One region of the Nonomuraea ferruginea genome, then DNA from elsewhere that is predicted to be linked to it. Evidence: riboswitches for the same ligand, from Rfam matches in the RefSeq annotation. Region 1 holds a riboswitch; the other holds the start of a gene.
The links. A riboswitch is a leader RNA that binds a small molecule or an ion and turns the genes downstream of it on or off. The one in region 1 is predicted to bind guanidine.
Positions count from the first base shown of each region.

Region 1 (7,748 bases):
CATGATCATGCTCCGGCTCGGCCAGCAGCACGTCGGCGTACGGATGGACGGCGTAACCGACGGCGTGCGGCGGCCGCGGCCGCGGCGTCGTGTCACCCATGCCGAGCGGCTCCAGCACCTCCTCCCGCACCGCCTCCAGCCACGGCACCCCCCGCAACCGGGCGACCAGCTCGCCGAGCAGCCCGTAACCGAGATTGGAGTAGTGGTAGCGCCGCCCCGGCCGATGCTTGACATGCGCCGGCCCGAGCCTGCCCAGCAGCTCACCCGCCTCCACGCCCGGCGTGCGCTCCCACCAGTCGGTCGGCGGCTCGGCCGTCAGCCCGCCCGTGTGCGACAGCAGCTGCGCGACCGTGGCCTCCCCGGCCCGCACCCCCGGCAGATGCTTGCCGACCGGATCGGCCAGATCGAGCAGGCCCTCGTCACGCATCCGCATGACGACGACCGCCACCATGCTCTTGGTGATCGACCCCAGCCGGTACTGCGTGCCCGGCGTCGGCTCGCCTCCCGGCGGACCGGCCGTCCGGCCGCGACCGCCCTGCCAGGCCACCTGCCCCTCACGCACCACCGCCGCCATGATCGAGGGGATCCGCGACTCGCTCTGTTCGACGGCCAGGCGGCGCATCAGCGCGCGGGCCGTCACCTGTCCCACCTGAGTCATGAACAGCAAGCCTAGGGGGTCAGCGCGGCTCGGCGGCGTCGAAGGCGTCCAGGATCAGCGCGCTGGCGTCCAGCCCCCGCGCCGTGGCGCCCAGCCGCGGCACCTCGATGGGCCCCGGCCAGGTGTGACCGCCGCCGCCGACCGTGTACAACCGGACGTCCGCCCCCGCCGCGCACCCGTCCCACGCACGCAGCTCGACCGACCGTACGGGAGAGCTCACCCGCGGCTCCGGGCAGCCGAGCGCCGCCGCCCACCCCTCGGCGCTCCGGCGCACCGGCGGCAGCTTCACCATGTCGGCCAGCTTGCGCAGGTCACCGGTGGCGTCCCGCAGCGGATGCCCGCCCCCGTACGGGACGGTCCGGTCGGCGGTGCCGTGGAAGGACACCAGCGTCACCGGCGGCGGCTCCGGGCACGGCCGCACCAGGCTCAGCCCGGCCACCGCCGCCACCCCGGCCAGCCGCCCATCCATCGAGCACGCCAGCGCCGCCGCCATCCCGCCCCCGTACGACAGCCCGGCCGCGAACTAGCGCCGCCGGTCCACGCACAACTCCTGCTCCAGCCGGTCCAGCAGCGCCCCCAGGAACCCGGTGTCGTCGGGCCCGAACCCGTTCGGCAGCGTCCAGGCGAGCCTGCCCTTGGCCACCTGCGGGGTGGCCACGACGTAGCCGCGCTCGGCGCCCACCCGCGGCAGCCGGCTGTAGGCGGCCTGCTCACGCGCGTTGGAACCCAGCCCGTGCAGGTTCAGCAGCACCGGGTGCGGGCCGTCCCCCTCGGGCAGCGCCAGCAGGAACACCCGCTCCAGCCCGCCGAACTCGATCGTGTGCCGCCCCTCCGCGAGCCGCGGCCCGCCCGCGCAACCGTCCGGCGGGGGAGCGACGGTGGGGACGGCGGTGGGCACGGCCGACGGCCGCTCCGGCGACTGGCCGGAACAGCCGGCGGCCGTCACCACCACCAGCATCGCCGTCAGCAGCGCCACGCCGACGCCCCGCCCTCCGCCCATGGCACCTCCCGCCCTCCCCAGGCAGTCCGCGGGAGATCCCGTCAGGACACCAGCCTCAGCCCCACCACACCCGCGACGATCAGCATCAGGCACACCAGCCGGGCGGCCGTGACCGCCTCACCGAGGAACACCATCCCGTACACCGCGGTGCAGACCGCGCCGATCCCCACCCACACCGCGTAACCCGTGCCAACCGGGATCGTCCGCAACGCGTACCCCAGCCCCGCCATGCTGACCGCCAGCGCCGCCACGAACAGCAGCGTGGGACGCAACCGCGACAACCCCTGCGACGAAGCCAGAGCCGCCGCCCACACCGCTTCCAGCACCCCGGACACGACCAGCACGATCCACGCCACGACACGCACCTCCGCAGGAGAACAGACCACGGTCCACGTCGTCTTGTCATGCCGGGTACGACGCGCTCGTCCGGGGCGTGACCCGCAGCGGGCAGCCACCCGCCACGCTACCAGCCACCCCCCGCCACGCCGGGGGAGGTGTCGCGGCGGTGAAGATCTGTCCTAGTCTCCTCCGTGTGGGCAGGCCTGAAGGAAGCCGGGACGGCGGCTCCAAAGACGTCGGCACCAACCTGAACGCCGTGCTCGAACGCATCACCTACGCCGACGAGGACAGCGGCTACACCATCGCGCGCGTCGCCACCGGCCGCTCCGCCACCGAACTGCTCACCGTCGTCGGCCCCCTGCTCGGCGCCCAGGTGGGGGAGTCGCTCCGGCTGACCGGCCGCTGGACCTCCCACCCCCGCTACGGCCGCCAGTTCGAGGTCTGGTCCTACACCACCGTCCTGCCCGCCACCGTCCAGGGCATCCGCCGCTACCTCGGCTCCGGCCTCATCAAAGGCATCGGCCCCAAAATGGCCGAACGGATCGTCGACCACTTCGGCACCGCCACCCTCGACGTCATCGAGAAGGAACCCGCCCGCCTGACCGAAGTGCCCGGCCTCGGCCCCAAACGCACCCGCATGATCGCCGACGCCTGGGAAGAACAGAAGATCATCAAAGAGGTGATGGTGTTCCTCCAGGGCGTCGGCGTGTCCACCTCCATCGCCGTGCGCATCTTCAAGCAGTACGGCGAACGCAGCGTCGAAGTCGTGCGCACCGAACCGTACCGGCTGGCCGACGACGTGTGGGGGATCGGCTTCAAGACTGCCGACACCATCGCCCAGGCCGTCGGCATCCCGCACGACAGCCCCGAACGCGTCAAGGCCGGACTGCGCTACACCCTGTCCCAGGCCGCCGACGACGGCCACTGCTACCTGCCCGCCCCCAACCTGACCGCCGACGCCGTCAAGATCCTCGACGTGCCCGCCCCGCTCACCGCCACCTGCCTGGAAGAGCTGGCCGCCGCCGAAGGCGTCGTCCGCGAGCAGGTGCCCGCCGGCGACAACGACGTCCCCGCCGTCTACCTGCCGCCCTTCCACCGGGCCGAGCAGTCGCTGGCCGGCTCCCTGCTCACCCTCCTGCACCACGGCCACGACCGGCTCAAGGCGTTCGCCGACGTCGACTGGGCCAAGGCCGAGACCTGGCTGCGCGAACGCACCGGCGCCGACCTCGCCGGCGAGCAGCGCCAGGCCGTCCGCCTGGCCCTCACCCACAAGGTCGCCGTGCTGACCGGCGGCCCCGGCTGCGGCAAGAGCTTCACCGTCCGCTCCATCGTCACCCTGGCCCGCGCCAAACGCGCCAAGGTCATCCTCGCCGCCCCCACCGGCCGCGCCGCCAAACGCCTGTCCGAGCTCACCGGCCACGAGGCCACCACCGTCCACCGGCTGCTGCAGCTGCGCCCCGGCGGCGACGCCGCCTACGACCGCGACAACCCCCTGGACGCCGACCTCGTCGTCGTCGACGAAGCCTCCATGCTGGACGTGCTGCTCGCCAACCGCCTCGTCAAGGCCGTCGCCCCCGGCGCCCACCTGCTGTTCGTCGGCGACGTCGACCAGCTGCCGTCCGTCGGCGCCGGCGAGGTCCTCAAAGACCTGCTCGCCGCCGCCGACATCCCCCGCGTACGGCTCACCCAGGTGTTCCGGCAGGCCGCCGAGTCCGGCGTCGTCGTCAACGCCCACCGCGTCAACTCCGGCCTGCAGCCCCAGCTCGCCGGCCTCGACGACTTCTTCCTCTTCCCCTGCGAGGAACCCGACGACATCGCCGCCCTGACCGTCGACGTGGCCGCCCGCCGCATCCCGCGCCGCTTCGGCCTCGACCCCCGCCGCGACATCCAGGTCCTGGCCCCGATGCACCGCGGCGCGGCCGGCGCCGGCGCACTCAACGCCGCCCTGCAGGAAGCCCTCACCCCCGCCCGCGACGGCGCCCCCGAACGCCGCCACGGCGGCCGCGTCTTCCGCGTCGGCGACAAGGTCACCCAGCTGCGCAACAACTACGACAAGGGCGCCGCCGGCGTGTTCAACGGCACCGTCGGCGTCGTCGCCGACATCAGCCCCGACGACCACGCTCTCACCGTCCTGACCGACGAGGACGAACGCGTCGACTACGCCTTCGACGAACTCGACGAGCTCGCCCACGCCTACGCCGTGTCCATCCACCGCTCCCAGGGCAGCGAATACCCCGCCGTGGTCATCCCGCTGGCCACCAGCGCCTGGATGATGCTGCAGCGCAACCTCCTCTACACCGCCATCACCCGCGCCAAGAAGCTCGTCGTCATCGTCGGCTCCCGCCGCGCCCTGGCCCAGGCCGTCCGCACCCGCGGCGCCGGCCGCCGCCACACCGGCCTCACCCACCGCCTCACCCGCCGCGACTGACCCCGTACGGCCCGGCCGCGAGTTTTTCCCTCCACCCGGCGGCGCGCTGACCAGCGACTCACCGCCAGAAGTGATCGAAATGTGACTGAACTCTCCGAAACCAACGCTCGTCTTACATGCAGGAGCATTAAGGTCTTTTAGTGCAGTGCATGTAAGTGGGGAGAGGTTCACTTGACCATCACAACACCCTGGAGGAAGACCGCCACAGGGGTCGCCCTGCTCGCCGCCGCGACCCTGACCGCCTCCTGCTCCGCCGCCGGCGGCACCACCCCGGCAGCCTCCGAGGCCACCACCTCCGCCACCCCCGAACCCCCCACCATCACCATCACCCCCGCCCAGGGCAGCACCAAGGTCAACCCCGGCAAACGCATCGTCGTCACCGCCGAAGGCGGCACCCTCGACGACGTCACCGTCCAAACCGGCGGCCAGCAGCTCGAAGGCACCTTCAACACCGACCGCACCAAATGGGTCTCCAAAACCGCGCTCAAGCCGGCCACCGACTACAACGTCGCCGCCACCGCCGGCGCGGCCACCGCCGCCAGCGCCTTCACCACCCGCAAACCCGACCGCGTCCTGCAAATCACCGACGTCACCCCCAACATCAAGGGCGAAACCGTCGGCATCGGCATGCCGATCATGGTCAGGTTCAACCAGCCCGTCGCCAACAAGGCCGCCGTCGAACGCGCCCTGACGGTCGAAGCCGAAAAACCCGTCGACGGCGCCTGGCGATGGATCGACGACTCCTACGCCATCTACCGCCCCGCCAAATACTGGGCCCCCAACCAGACCGTCAGCTTCAACGCCGCCCTCGACGGCGTCAAGGCCGGCAAAGACCTGTGGGGCATGAAGAACTACGACTACGCCATCGACATCGGCGACAAGGTCATCAGCAAGGTCGACGCCGCCAAGCACATGATGTACGTCTACCGCAACGGCAAACGCGTCCAGACCATGGCCATCAGCGCCGGCAAGGCCACCACCCGCGAATACACCACCACCAGCGGCGTCCACCTCACCATGGAACGCGTCAACCCCGTCCGCATGATCTCCCCAGGACGCAAGAAGGGCGACCCCGGCTACTACGACGTCATGGTCGACCACGCCGTCCGCATCTCCAACAGCGGCGAATACGTCCACGCCAAGAACAACGTCTGGGCCCAGGGCCGCCAGAACGTCAGCCACGGCTGCATCAACGCCCGCCCCGACCAGGCCAAGTGGTACTACGACAACTTCCAGCGCGGCGACATCGTCGAGATCAAGGGCACCGACCGCGAACTCGAATGGAACAACGGCTGGGGCTTCTGGCAGATGTCCTTCAAACAGTGGAAGCAAGGCAGCGCACTCAAGAACCAGACCTGAGCCCGGCCTGACACCCCCCGCACGACCCCACGCGCGGGGGAGCGGTCACACCAGCGCCAACTGCCCGAACCACGGATCACGCGGCTCCGGCTCACCCGGCCCGCACCGCATCCCGTACACCCGGCACAACTGCGCGATCTGCCCCAGAATCCGCTCCTCATAAGCGGGGGAGGGCAACCCGTCACGCCCGTACAACTCCTCATAACGCGCCACCAGCCCAGGATGCGCCTGCTCCAGCCACGCCCCGAACCACGACCGCGTCCCCGCCGGCAGCCGCAACACCACCGGCTCCACCGACCGCACCCCCGCCTGCCCGATCCGCCGCACCGTCGCCGCCAGCTGATCAGAACCATCACTCAGCAACGGCAGCACCGGCCCCATCAGCACCCGGCAATCCACCCCCGCCTCCACCAGCGACGCCACCAGCTCCAACCGCGCCTGCGCCCCCACCGCACCCGGCTCCACCGCCCGCCGGATCCGCTCGTCGACGAACGCGATCGACACCGCCACCCGCACCCCGCACTCCGCCAGCAACGCCGCATCCCGCAACACCAGCGGACTGCGCGTATAAACCGTCGCCGGCACCCCCGCCTCCGCCAGCGCCGTCACCACCCCCGGCATCAACCGGTACGTCTCCTCCGCCGGCTGATAACAGTCACCACTCACCCCCACCGCCAGCGGCTCACCACCCCACCGCGCCAGCTCCGCCCGCAACCGCGCCACCACATTCGGCTTCACCACGACCCGCGAGTCGAAATCACGCCCCGCGTCCAGCCCCAGCCGCCGATGCCCCCCACGCGCACCACAACCCAGGCACGCGTGAACACACCCCCGATACGGCGACACCGCCCACCGCTGCGCGATCCCCGCCGTCCGCGCCACCCGCTCGATCACCACACGCGCCTGCAGCTCGTAGAAACCGTCACGCACCACGGCACGCCGCTCGATCAGCGGCCGCTCATCGGCCGCCTCCACCAGAGGCTGCGCGTCCCAACCCACCGACCAAGTGGAACACGCATTCGACACCCTTTTCAACCCGGCCCACCACCCCACCCGGACGCACACCCCCCATACGCTGGGACACCCGCACCGCCTCCCGGGGAGAAACACCATGGCCTGGCTCCTGCTCGCCCTCGCCATCATCTGCGAGGTCACCGCCACCACCGCACTCAAACTCAGCAACGGCTTCACCAACCCCGGCTGGACCGTCACCACCGCCCTCGGCTACATCGCCTCCTTCGCCCTCCTGGCCCAAGCACTCAAACTCCACCTCGAGATGGGCACCGCCTACGCCGTCTGGGCCGGAGCCGGCACCGCCGCCATCGCCCTCATCGGCGCCGCCTTCATGGGCGAAACCCTCACCCTGCACAAAATCGGCGGCATCCTCCTCATCATCACCGGCGTCGTCATCCTCAACCTCGCCGGCACCCACTGAAACCCCCCTAAAATGCCTTCGTGCTCAAACCCCAATACCCCATCACCACCCCCCGCCTCACCCTCCGCCCCTTCACCCCCGACGACCTCGACGCCCTCCACGCCTACGAATCCCGCCCCGACGTCACCCGCTACCTCTACTGGCACCCCCGCGACCGCGACGCCACCCGCACCTTCCTCGACAAAAAAACCACCCGCACCGCACTCCTCGACGAAGGCGACGCCATCGACCTCGCCATCACCCACGACGGAACCCTGATCGGCAACTGCCTGCTCATCTGGACCAGCAAAGCCCACCGCCAAGGCGAAATCGGCTACGTCCTGCACCCCGACCACCACGGCCACGGCTACGCCACCGAAGCCGCCCGCGAAATGCTCCGCCTCGGCTTCGACGGCCTCCACCTCCACCGCATCACCGGCCGCCTCGACGCCCGCAACACCGCCAGCGCCCGCGTACTCGAAAAACTCGGCATGCGCCGCGAAGCCCACCTCATCGACAACGAACACGTCAAAGGCGAATGGTCCTCAGA
Region 1 is NZ_BAABFD010000020.1:145,313-153,060, forward strand. Features, by position in the region: gene ABD999_RS33310 (serine hydrolase domain-containing protein) at 1-658, opposite strand, end outside; gene ABD999_RS33315 (CE1 family esterase) at 678-1,151, opposite strand; gene ABD999_RS33320 (alpha/beta hydrolase) at 1,182-1,658, opposite strand; gene ABD999_RS33325 (DMT family transporter) at 1,700-2,014, opposite strand; guanidine-III (ykkC-III) riboswitch at 2,047-2,112, opposite strand; gene recD2 (SF1B family DNA helicase RecD2) at 2,191-4,425, shown strand; gene ABD999_RS33335 (L,D-transpeptidase) at 4,597-5,784, shown strand; gene ABD999_RS33340 (radical SAM protein) at 5,830-6,783, opposite strand; gene ABD999_RS33345 (DMT family transporter) at 6,896-7,219, shown strand; gene ABD999_RS33350 (GNAT family N-acetyltransferase) at 7,240-7,748, shown strand, end outside.

Region 2 (7,748 bases), on a different contig from region 1:
CGAACTCGCCGCCGCGCCCCACGACTTCCTGGGTGACGCCCGCCGCGCCGTCCTGCGAGCACGGCACGTCGTAGCCGTGCCAGTGCAGGGTGACCCCCTCGTCGATGTCGTGGTTGACCAGTTTGACCTCGATGAGATCGCCCTGAGTGGCCGTGATCGCCGGACCGGGCAGGGTGCCGTCGAAGGTCCACGCGTCGAAGTCGCGTCCGTTGGCCAGGCGCACGGTGGCCTTCCTGGCGGTCAGGACGTGCGCGCGACGGACTCCACCCGGAGCTGGGGTGACGGGGCCTCGCAGATCTGTCACCGGCACGGTCGTACGCGCCGCCGGCCCGGGCCCGCCACCGTTCACCGGCGCCGTACCGTGCCGCACCGACAACCCGATACCCGCCCCGACCGCGCCGGCCACCGCCAAACCACCTGCGACGCCAAGAAGCCGCCGCCGCGAAATCTCCGCCGCTCTCTCCATGGGGACCGTGTCCCGGTTTTCCGCGAGGTCCCTTTCCGGGTGGTTGAGCACGCGGGCGGTGAGCAGCGACGCCGCCGGCACCAGTGCGGCCGCGATCAGTGCGACGCCGAGGGTCAGGGGATAGCCGACGAGGAAGGTCAGCACGAAGCCGGCCAATGCGGCGTAAGCGGTGGTGAGCAGCGCGATGACGCTCACCGTGTCGAGGTCCCCGGCACGCGCCCCGCGCTCGGGCGTCTTCAGAGGCGCGTCCGGAGGCGCTTCCGGCTCACCCGTCCCGGCACGCGGGCGCCATCCCTGAGCCCTGGCCGACGCGAGCAGCCGGGGGCCGGCGATCGCCGCTGCGGCCAGGGCGGCCAGGGTGAGGAGCGGGAGGCCGAGCAGGACCTTTTCCTGGACGAACCACCAGCCGCGAGCGGCCAGCAGCATCACCGGGACCACCCTGGCCGCGGTCACCACCAGCGCCACGACCAGGAGGGCGAGCGCCGTGCGGGGCCGTCGCAGGGACGCCGTGACGCCTGCCGCTAACCAGGCCATGACGCCCAGCAGCGCGACTGCGTGATCCAAAATGATAAGAGTCATGACACGAGCCGGTCCGTTTTGGCCGGTTCCCACGTCTGCCGTGACCGCCGGAGGACCGACTCGGCCACGCCCATGATGAACAGCGCGTTGAGCGCGTGCAGGCCGAAGACGAGTGGCCCGGCGGTCGAGCCGTCGCCGATCGCCTTGGCGATCTCGCGGATCAGCACCTGCACGATCACCAGCCCGACGACCAGCCCGGCCCGCCCGATGAGCTGCCCCGGCATCCGGGCGACGGCGCCGATGATCGTGGCCAGCACCGCCAGGACGAGCATCGAGTACCCGAGCAGGCGGTGCGGCGCGAAGGCCTCCTCCGTGGGCGCGCTGTCGAACGCGCCGACGGCGGCCAGGAAGAACTGCGCGACGATGGCGAGCATCAGCAGTGCCGCCAGCCCGGTGAAGAGTTTTCTCATACTGGGGATCGTCACGCCGGGCAGGGCGGGCGCGCTTCCGACGAGGGATGACGCCGACTACGTCAATACGCGTACGAAGAACGGGCCCGCTACGCCCTTCGTCGTACCTTGATCACGCACCGGAGCGGGATCCCGAAGCCAGTCAAAGTTGTACGATCAAGACATGGGTCTGCGAGCGCTGCCGCAGCTGACGTCCGCCTGGGTCTCGCGCCGGTCGCCCTGGTTATCGGACGTGCTGCTGGCGCTGTTCGTCGCCGTGGTCCAGATCCAGGGCGCACTGGTGCATTTCGAGGGGGTCGCGGACTTCACGACGTTCAAGCCGATCGCCAGGCAACTGGACGACTTCGGGAACGCGGGCTACGTCCTGCTGATCGTCGGCGGCCTGGCGCTGGCCGCCCGCCACCGGTGGCCCGTCGCGGTGTTCGCGGTCGTGGCCCTGGCCAACGCCGTCTACTACAGTCTCGGCTTCCCCGACCAGCTGTCCAGCCTCGCCCTCTTCATCGCCCTGTACACGCTCGCCGCCTACGGCGACGGCCGCCGGTCGCTGCAGGTCGCCGCCGGGGGCATCACCGTGCTCGGCGTCGTCTGGCTGGTCGCCGCGGCGGACATCGAGCCGCGGGTGGCGGTCGGCTGGGTCTTCTTCCGGATCGGCGCCTCGGTGATCAGTACGACCCTGGGCGAGTCCGTACGGTCCCGCCGGGTCATCGCGGCCGACGCGCAGGAGCGGGCGGAGCTGGCCGAACGTTCCAGGGAGGAAGAGGCCAGGGCGCGGGTCGACGCCGAGCGGCTGCGCATCGCCCGCGAGGTCCACGACACCGTCGCCCACGCCATCGCCATCATCAACGTGCAGTCCGGTGTCACCGCCCATGTGCTGGACAAGCGGCCTGAGCAGGCCCGCGAGGCGCTGCGCACGATCGAGCAGACCAGTTCGCGGGCGCTGCGCGAGATGCGGGCCATCCTCGGCGTCCTGCGCGACGGCGACGAACGCGAGCCGTACCCCGGCCTCGACGAGATCCACGAGCTCACCGGCAAGGCCCGCGACGCGGGGCTGGAGATCAGCCTCGAGCAGAGCTCGCCGATCACGCCGCTGCCGAGCGCGGTGGGCAGCGCCGCGTACCGCATCGTGCAGGAGTCGATCACGAACGTGGTCCGCCACGTCGGCCCGACCCGGGTGACGGTGGTGCTCGAACCCGGGCTCGACGCCCTGCGGATCCGGGTGACCGACGAGGGCCGGCGCGAGTCTTCGCACGTGCCGGCCCGCGCCGGCGGCTCGCCGTCGTCCGGCCGCGGGATCAGCGGGATGCGCGAGCGCTGCCTGCTGCTCGGCGGCGAGCTCGACGCGCGGTCGCGGCCAGGCGGCGGGTTCGAGGTCAGCGCCCGCCTGCCGCTCTCCCCTGTCGGGTCGCGCTCGTGACCGGCACGTTACCGATCAAGGTGCTGCTCGCCGACGACGAACGCCTGGTCCGCTCCGGTTTCAAGGTGCTGCTCGACTTGGAGGACGACATCGCGGTGGTCGGTGAGGCCACCAACGGCGCGGAGGCCGTCGAGCTGGCCCGCGCCACCCGCCCCGACGTCGTGCTCATGGACATCCGCATGCCCCGGCTGGACGGGATCCGCGCGACCGGCCAGATCGCCGAGACCAACGGGCTGGAGCAGGTCAAGGTGCTCATCCTGACCACGTACGACACCGACGACAACGTCTTCGAGGCGCTGCAGGCGGGGGCTAGCGGCTTCCTGCTCAAGGACGCGGGCCCCGCCGAACTGCTGCACGCCATCCGGGTGATCGCCGCCGGCGACGCGCTGCTCGCGCCCCGGGTGACCCGTCGGCTCATCAGCCAGTTCACGGCGCGGCGCCGGGCGGCCAAGTCCGGGGAGGACCGGCTCGCCGTGCTGACCGAGCGTGAGCGCGAGGTGCTCGCGCAGGTGGGACAGGGCATGAGCAACGAGGAGATCAGTGCCGCGCTGTTCCTCAGCCCGGCCACCGCGCGTACCCACGTCAGCCGCATCATGGGAAAGCTGGGGGCGCGCGACCGCGCGCAACTGGTCGTGATCGCCTACCAGACCGGGCTCTGCGACTCTCATGAGTAAGCGCCCGTGCACAAACCGATCGCTCGTGCGGGAGGAGGCGGTGCGCATCGCCGAAGCCGTGGCGACGGAGCTGCGCATGACGCCTCCTCCCGCGCTTCCCTGACCTAGTCGTTTTCGGTGAACACCTGCTCGCGGCGCTTGCGGATGGCCGGGAGGACGGTGATGACCAGGGCCGCCGCCGTCAGGGCCAGGAGCGTCGCGGAGATCGGGCGGGTGAGGAAGACCGTCGCGTCGCCGCGGGAGATGATCAGCGCCCGCCGCGGGTTGTCCTCCAGCAGCGGCCCGATGACGAAACCGAGCAGGAGCGGCGCCGGCTCGCAGCCGCACTTGATCAGGACGTAGCCCAGGAGCCCGAAGAACATGATCGCGTAGACGTCGAACGCGTTGAACCTCAGGCCGCGGTCGGCCAGCTCCTCGTAGGTGCGGCGGACCACGGCGAACAGCAGCCGCTCCGGCGAGATCGGCTCCCGCCCCTGGATCTGCGTAACCGCTGCCTGAGCTCGTCGACGAACGACTGGTTGCCGGGCATCGGAAAGGCGTCCTCGGATCCGGGCCCGTCAGTGGCCCCCGCTCGCCAGGTTGAGGCCGACGACGCCGGCGATGATGAGGGTGATCGAGGCGAGCTTCAGGAGGGACACGCTCTCTCCCAGCAGGATCATGCCCAGCGCGGCGGTCCCGACCGCGCCGATGCCTGTCCAGACGGCATAGGCCGTACCGACGTCGAGAGTCTTGAGTGCGAGCGCGAGCAGACCGAAGCTGAGCACGGCGAAGACGACGAAACCGATGCTCGGCAGCGACTGCGAGAACCCGTTGCTCTGCTTGAGCGCGTAGGCCATGGCGATCTCGAAGAGACCCGCGGCGACCAGCATGATCCAAGCCATGACGGCTCCTTCCATGAAAGGAGCGTCGTCTTCGCAGGCCGGGTACGGCGCGTCTCGTCCGGGCGGACCCATGGTCGGGCTCGCACTTCCGACAACGGCGGCGACCGCGCCCGCATTCCATCGGCCGCGCGTGTCAGGCATGTGGTGGCGCTTCGTGGTGGAATGGGTACGGAGCGTTGACGTCGGGTGTGGGGAGGGTGCGATGCGGGACGGTCGTGGGCTCGTGACGCGCCGCTGATGGGGCGCGAGCGGCTGGACCTTCCGCTCACCGCCATGGCCGTCGTCCTCACCATCGGCACCGGAGCGGTCGACGCGGCCAGTTTCATCCGGCTCGGCGGGGTGTTCAGCAGTGTCATGACCGGCAACCTGGTGGTGTCCGGCTACGCGATCGGAACCGCCGACCTCGCGCACCTGCTCACCACCGTCACCGCGGTCATCGGGTACGTGCTGGGGGTCGCCGCCGGCACCGGCGTCGCGGGCCGCGGCGGGATGATCGCCGTGCTCGGTGCGGAGCTGCTCGCGCTGGTGGCGTTCGCGGTGGGCTGGGAGGTGACCGGTGGCCGCCCGTCCGCCGTGGCGCTGCACGTCCTGCTGGTTCTGACGGCGATGGCGATGGGGTTGCAGAGCGCGGCGATGCGCGCCCTGGGCGGCCGCCGGGTGGTGTCGACGACGTACCTGACGGGGACGCTGACCGGCGTCATCGCCGCCCTGCTCACCTCCGGCGGCCTGGCGGGGGCCATGGTGCGCGACATCGCCATCCTGACGGCGGTCGTGGTCGGGGCGGCGGCGGGGACCCTGGTGGTCACGCTGGTCCCCGCCGCGCTGCCGGCCATCCCGCTCGTCACCGTGCTCGCCGCCCTCACGATGGCCGGGCTCACTCGTCCTCGGTGAACACCTGCTCGCGGCGCTTGCGGATCGCCGGGAGGACGGAGAGGGCGAGCGCCGCCACCGACAGGGCCAGGAGCGCCGCGGAGATCGGCCGGGTCAGGAAGACCGACGCGTCGCCGCGGGAGATGATGAGCGCCCGCCGCAGGTTCTCCTCCAGCAGGGGGCCGAGGACGAAGCCGAGCAGCAGCGGGGCCGGCTCGCAGCCGCACTTGATCAGGATGTAGCCCAGGAGCCCGAAGAGCACGATCGCGTAGACGTCGTAGGCGTTGAACCCCAGGGAGTACGTGCCGATCGAGGCGAACAGGATGATCATCGGGAACAGCACCTGGTACGGGATGCGCAGCATGCGCACCCACATGCCGATCAGCGGCAGGTTCAGCAGCACGAGCAGCACGTTGCCGATCCACATCGACGCGATCAGGCCCCAGAACAGCGCGGGCTCGTCGGTGATGACGTTCGGGCCGGGGGTGATGCCGTGCACGATGAACGCGCCGATCATCAGCGCCATCACCGGGTGGGCCGGCAGGCCCAGGGTGAGCAGCGGGATGAACGACGTCTGCGCCGCGGCGTTGTTCGCCGACTCGGGGCCGGCGACGCCCTCGATCGCGCCGTGCCCGAACTCCTGCGGCCGCTTCGAGATCCGCTTCTCGACGGCGTACGAGGTGAACGAGGCCAGCACGTGGCCGCCGCCGGGCAGGACCCCGAGCGCCGCGCCGAGACCGGTGCCGCGCAGGATGGGGGCGACGATGCGGCGCCGGTCCTCGCGGGTCGGCCAGAGGTTCCGCACCTTGTCGACGATCGCCGTGCGCGTCTGCTCGTTCTCCAGGTTGCGCAGGATCTCGGCCACGCCGAACATGCCGACGGCGACCGACACGAAGTCGATCCCGCCGTACAGTTCGCGCTGGTCGAAGGTGAAGCGGGGGGTGCCGGTGTAGATGTCCTGGCCGACCGTGCCGAGCAGGACGCCCAGGAAGATCATCGCGAGGGCCTTGAGCGCGGTGCCGCGCGCCAGCGCGATCGACACGATCAGGCCGAACAGCACCAGCGCGAAGTACTCGGCGGGGCCGAACTGCAACGCGACGCGGGCCAGCGGCGGCGCCGCGACGGCCAGCACGACCGTGGCGACCGTGCCCGCGATGAAGGACCCGATCGCCGCGGTGGCCAGGGCGGCGCCGGCCCTGCCCTGGCGGGCCATCTCGTGCCCGTCCAGCGCGGTGACGGCCGCGGACGACTCACCGGGCAGGTTGATCAGGATGGCGGTGGTCGAGCCGCCGTACTGCGCGCCGTAGTAGATGCCGGCCAGCATGATCAGCGCCGTCACCGGCTCGAAGCTGAAGGTGATCGGCAGCAGCATCGCCACCGTCGCCGTCGGCCCGATGCCGGGCAGCACGCCGACCATCGTCCCGAGCAGCACTCCCACGAAGCACCAGAGGACGTTCTGGAGCAGGAGAGCGGTCGAGAGGCCGAGCGCGAGGTTTTCGAGTAGGTCCATGCCTCAATCCGGATGCCGCGTCAGAATCCGAGCCACGGGCCCCAGAGCGGGATCCGCAGCTGGAGGCCGACGACGAAGATGAGCGTGCTGGCCACGGTGAGCCCGGCCGCGACGACCACGGCGGTGAGCGGCCGTACGTGCTTACTGGCCAGCGTGGTGAGCAGGGCGGTGACGGCCGACGTCGGCACGAACCCGAGGCCCCGTACGGTGAATCCGAAGAACATCAGCGCGAGCGTGATGACGGCGACCGCGCGCCAGGGGATCGTGCCGAAGGCGATCATCTCGCCGGCGACCAGCCCCTTGACCACGATCGCCAGGCCCAGGGCGGCCACGAGCGCGCCGACGAGCAGCGGGAAGGCGCCGGGGCCCATCCGCAGCGGGGTGCCCAGCTCGTAGCCGAGCGACCCCACCACGAACGCGCCACCGATCAGGACGAAGATCCCCCCGGCGAGGACGTCGGGGAATGACCGGCGGTGCTCCACGTCAGGAAGCCTTGATCCCGGCGTCGGCGATGACCTTCGCCCAGGTGCCGAGCTGCTCCTGGAGCTTGGTCCGGTGCGCCTCGGGGGTGGCGCTCTCGGCCGGGACCGGCGCGGTGCCGAGCTTGGCCATCTGGTCGACGACCTTCTGGTCTGCCAATGCCGTCTTCAGCGCCTCGGACAGCTTCTGGACGACGTCCTGCGGGGTGCCCTTCGGCACGTAGAGGCCGTGCCACACGCTGACCTCCAGGCCGGGCAGCCCCGCCTCGGCGGTGGTCGGCAGGTCGGGCAGGCTCTTGACCCGCTCCGGCGTGGTGACCGCGTACGCCTTGACCTCGCCCGCGGAGATCTGGCCGCTGGTGTTGGTCGTCTGGTCGCACATGAAGTCGACCTGGCCGCCGACGAGGTCGGTCAGCGCGGGGCCGGTGCCCTCGTACGGGACCTCCTGCAGCTTGACGCCCGCGG
Region 2 is NZ_BAABFD010000016.1:158,398-166,145, forward strand. Features, by position in the region: gene ABD999_RS28715 (multicopper oxidase family protein) at 1-1,030, opposite strand, end outside; gene ABD999_RS28720 (DUF6220 domain-containing protein) at 1,042-1,455, opposite strand; gene ABD999_RS28725 (sensor histidine kinase) at 1,619-2,869, shown strand; gene ABD999_RS28730 (response regulator transcription factor) at 2,866-3,543, shown strand; gene ABD999_RS28735 (hypothetical protein) at 3,648-3,977, opposite strand; gene ABD999_RS28740 (DMT family transporter) at 4,101-4,424, opposite strand; guanidine-III (ykkC-III) riboswitch at 4,444-4,509, opposite strand; gene ABD999_RS28745 (YoaK family protein) at 4,662-5,315, shown strand; gene ABD999_RS28750 (tripartite tricarboxylate transporter permease) at 5,299-6,804, opposite strand; gene ABD999_RS28755 (tripartite tricarboxylate transporter TctB family protein) at 6,825-7,286, opposite strand; gene ABD999_RS28760 (tripartite tricarboxylate transporter substrate-binding protein) at 7,288-7,748, opposite strand, start outside.
Region 2: it holds a riboswitch for guanidine, as region 1 does, so the genes downstream of both, ABD999_RS28740 (DMT family transporter) here and ABD999_RS33325 (DMT family transporter) in region 1, are expected to answer to the same signal.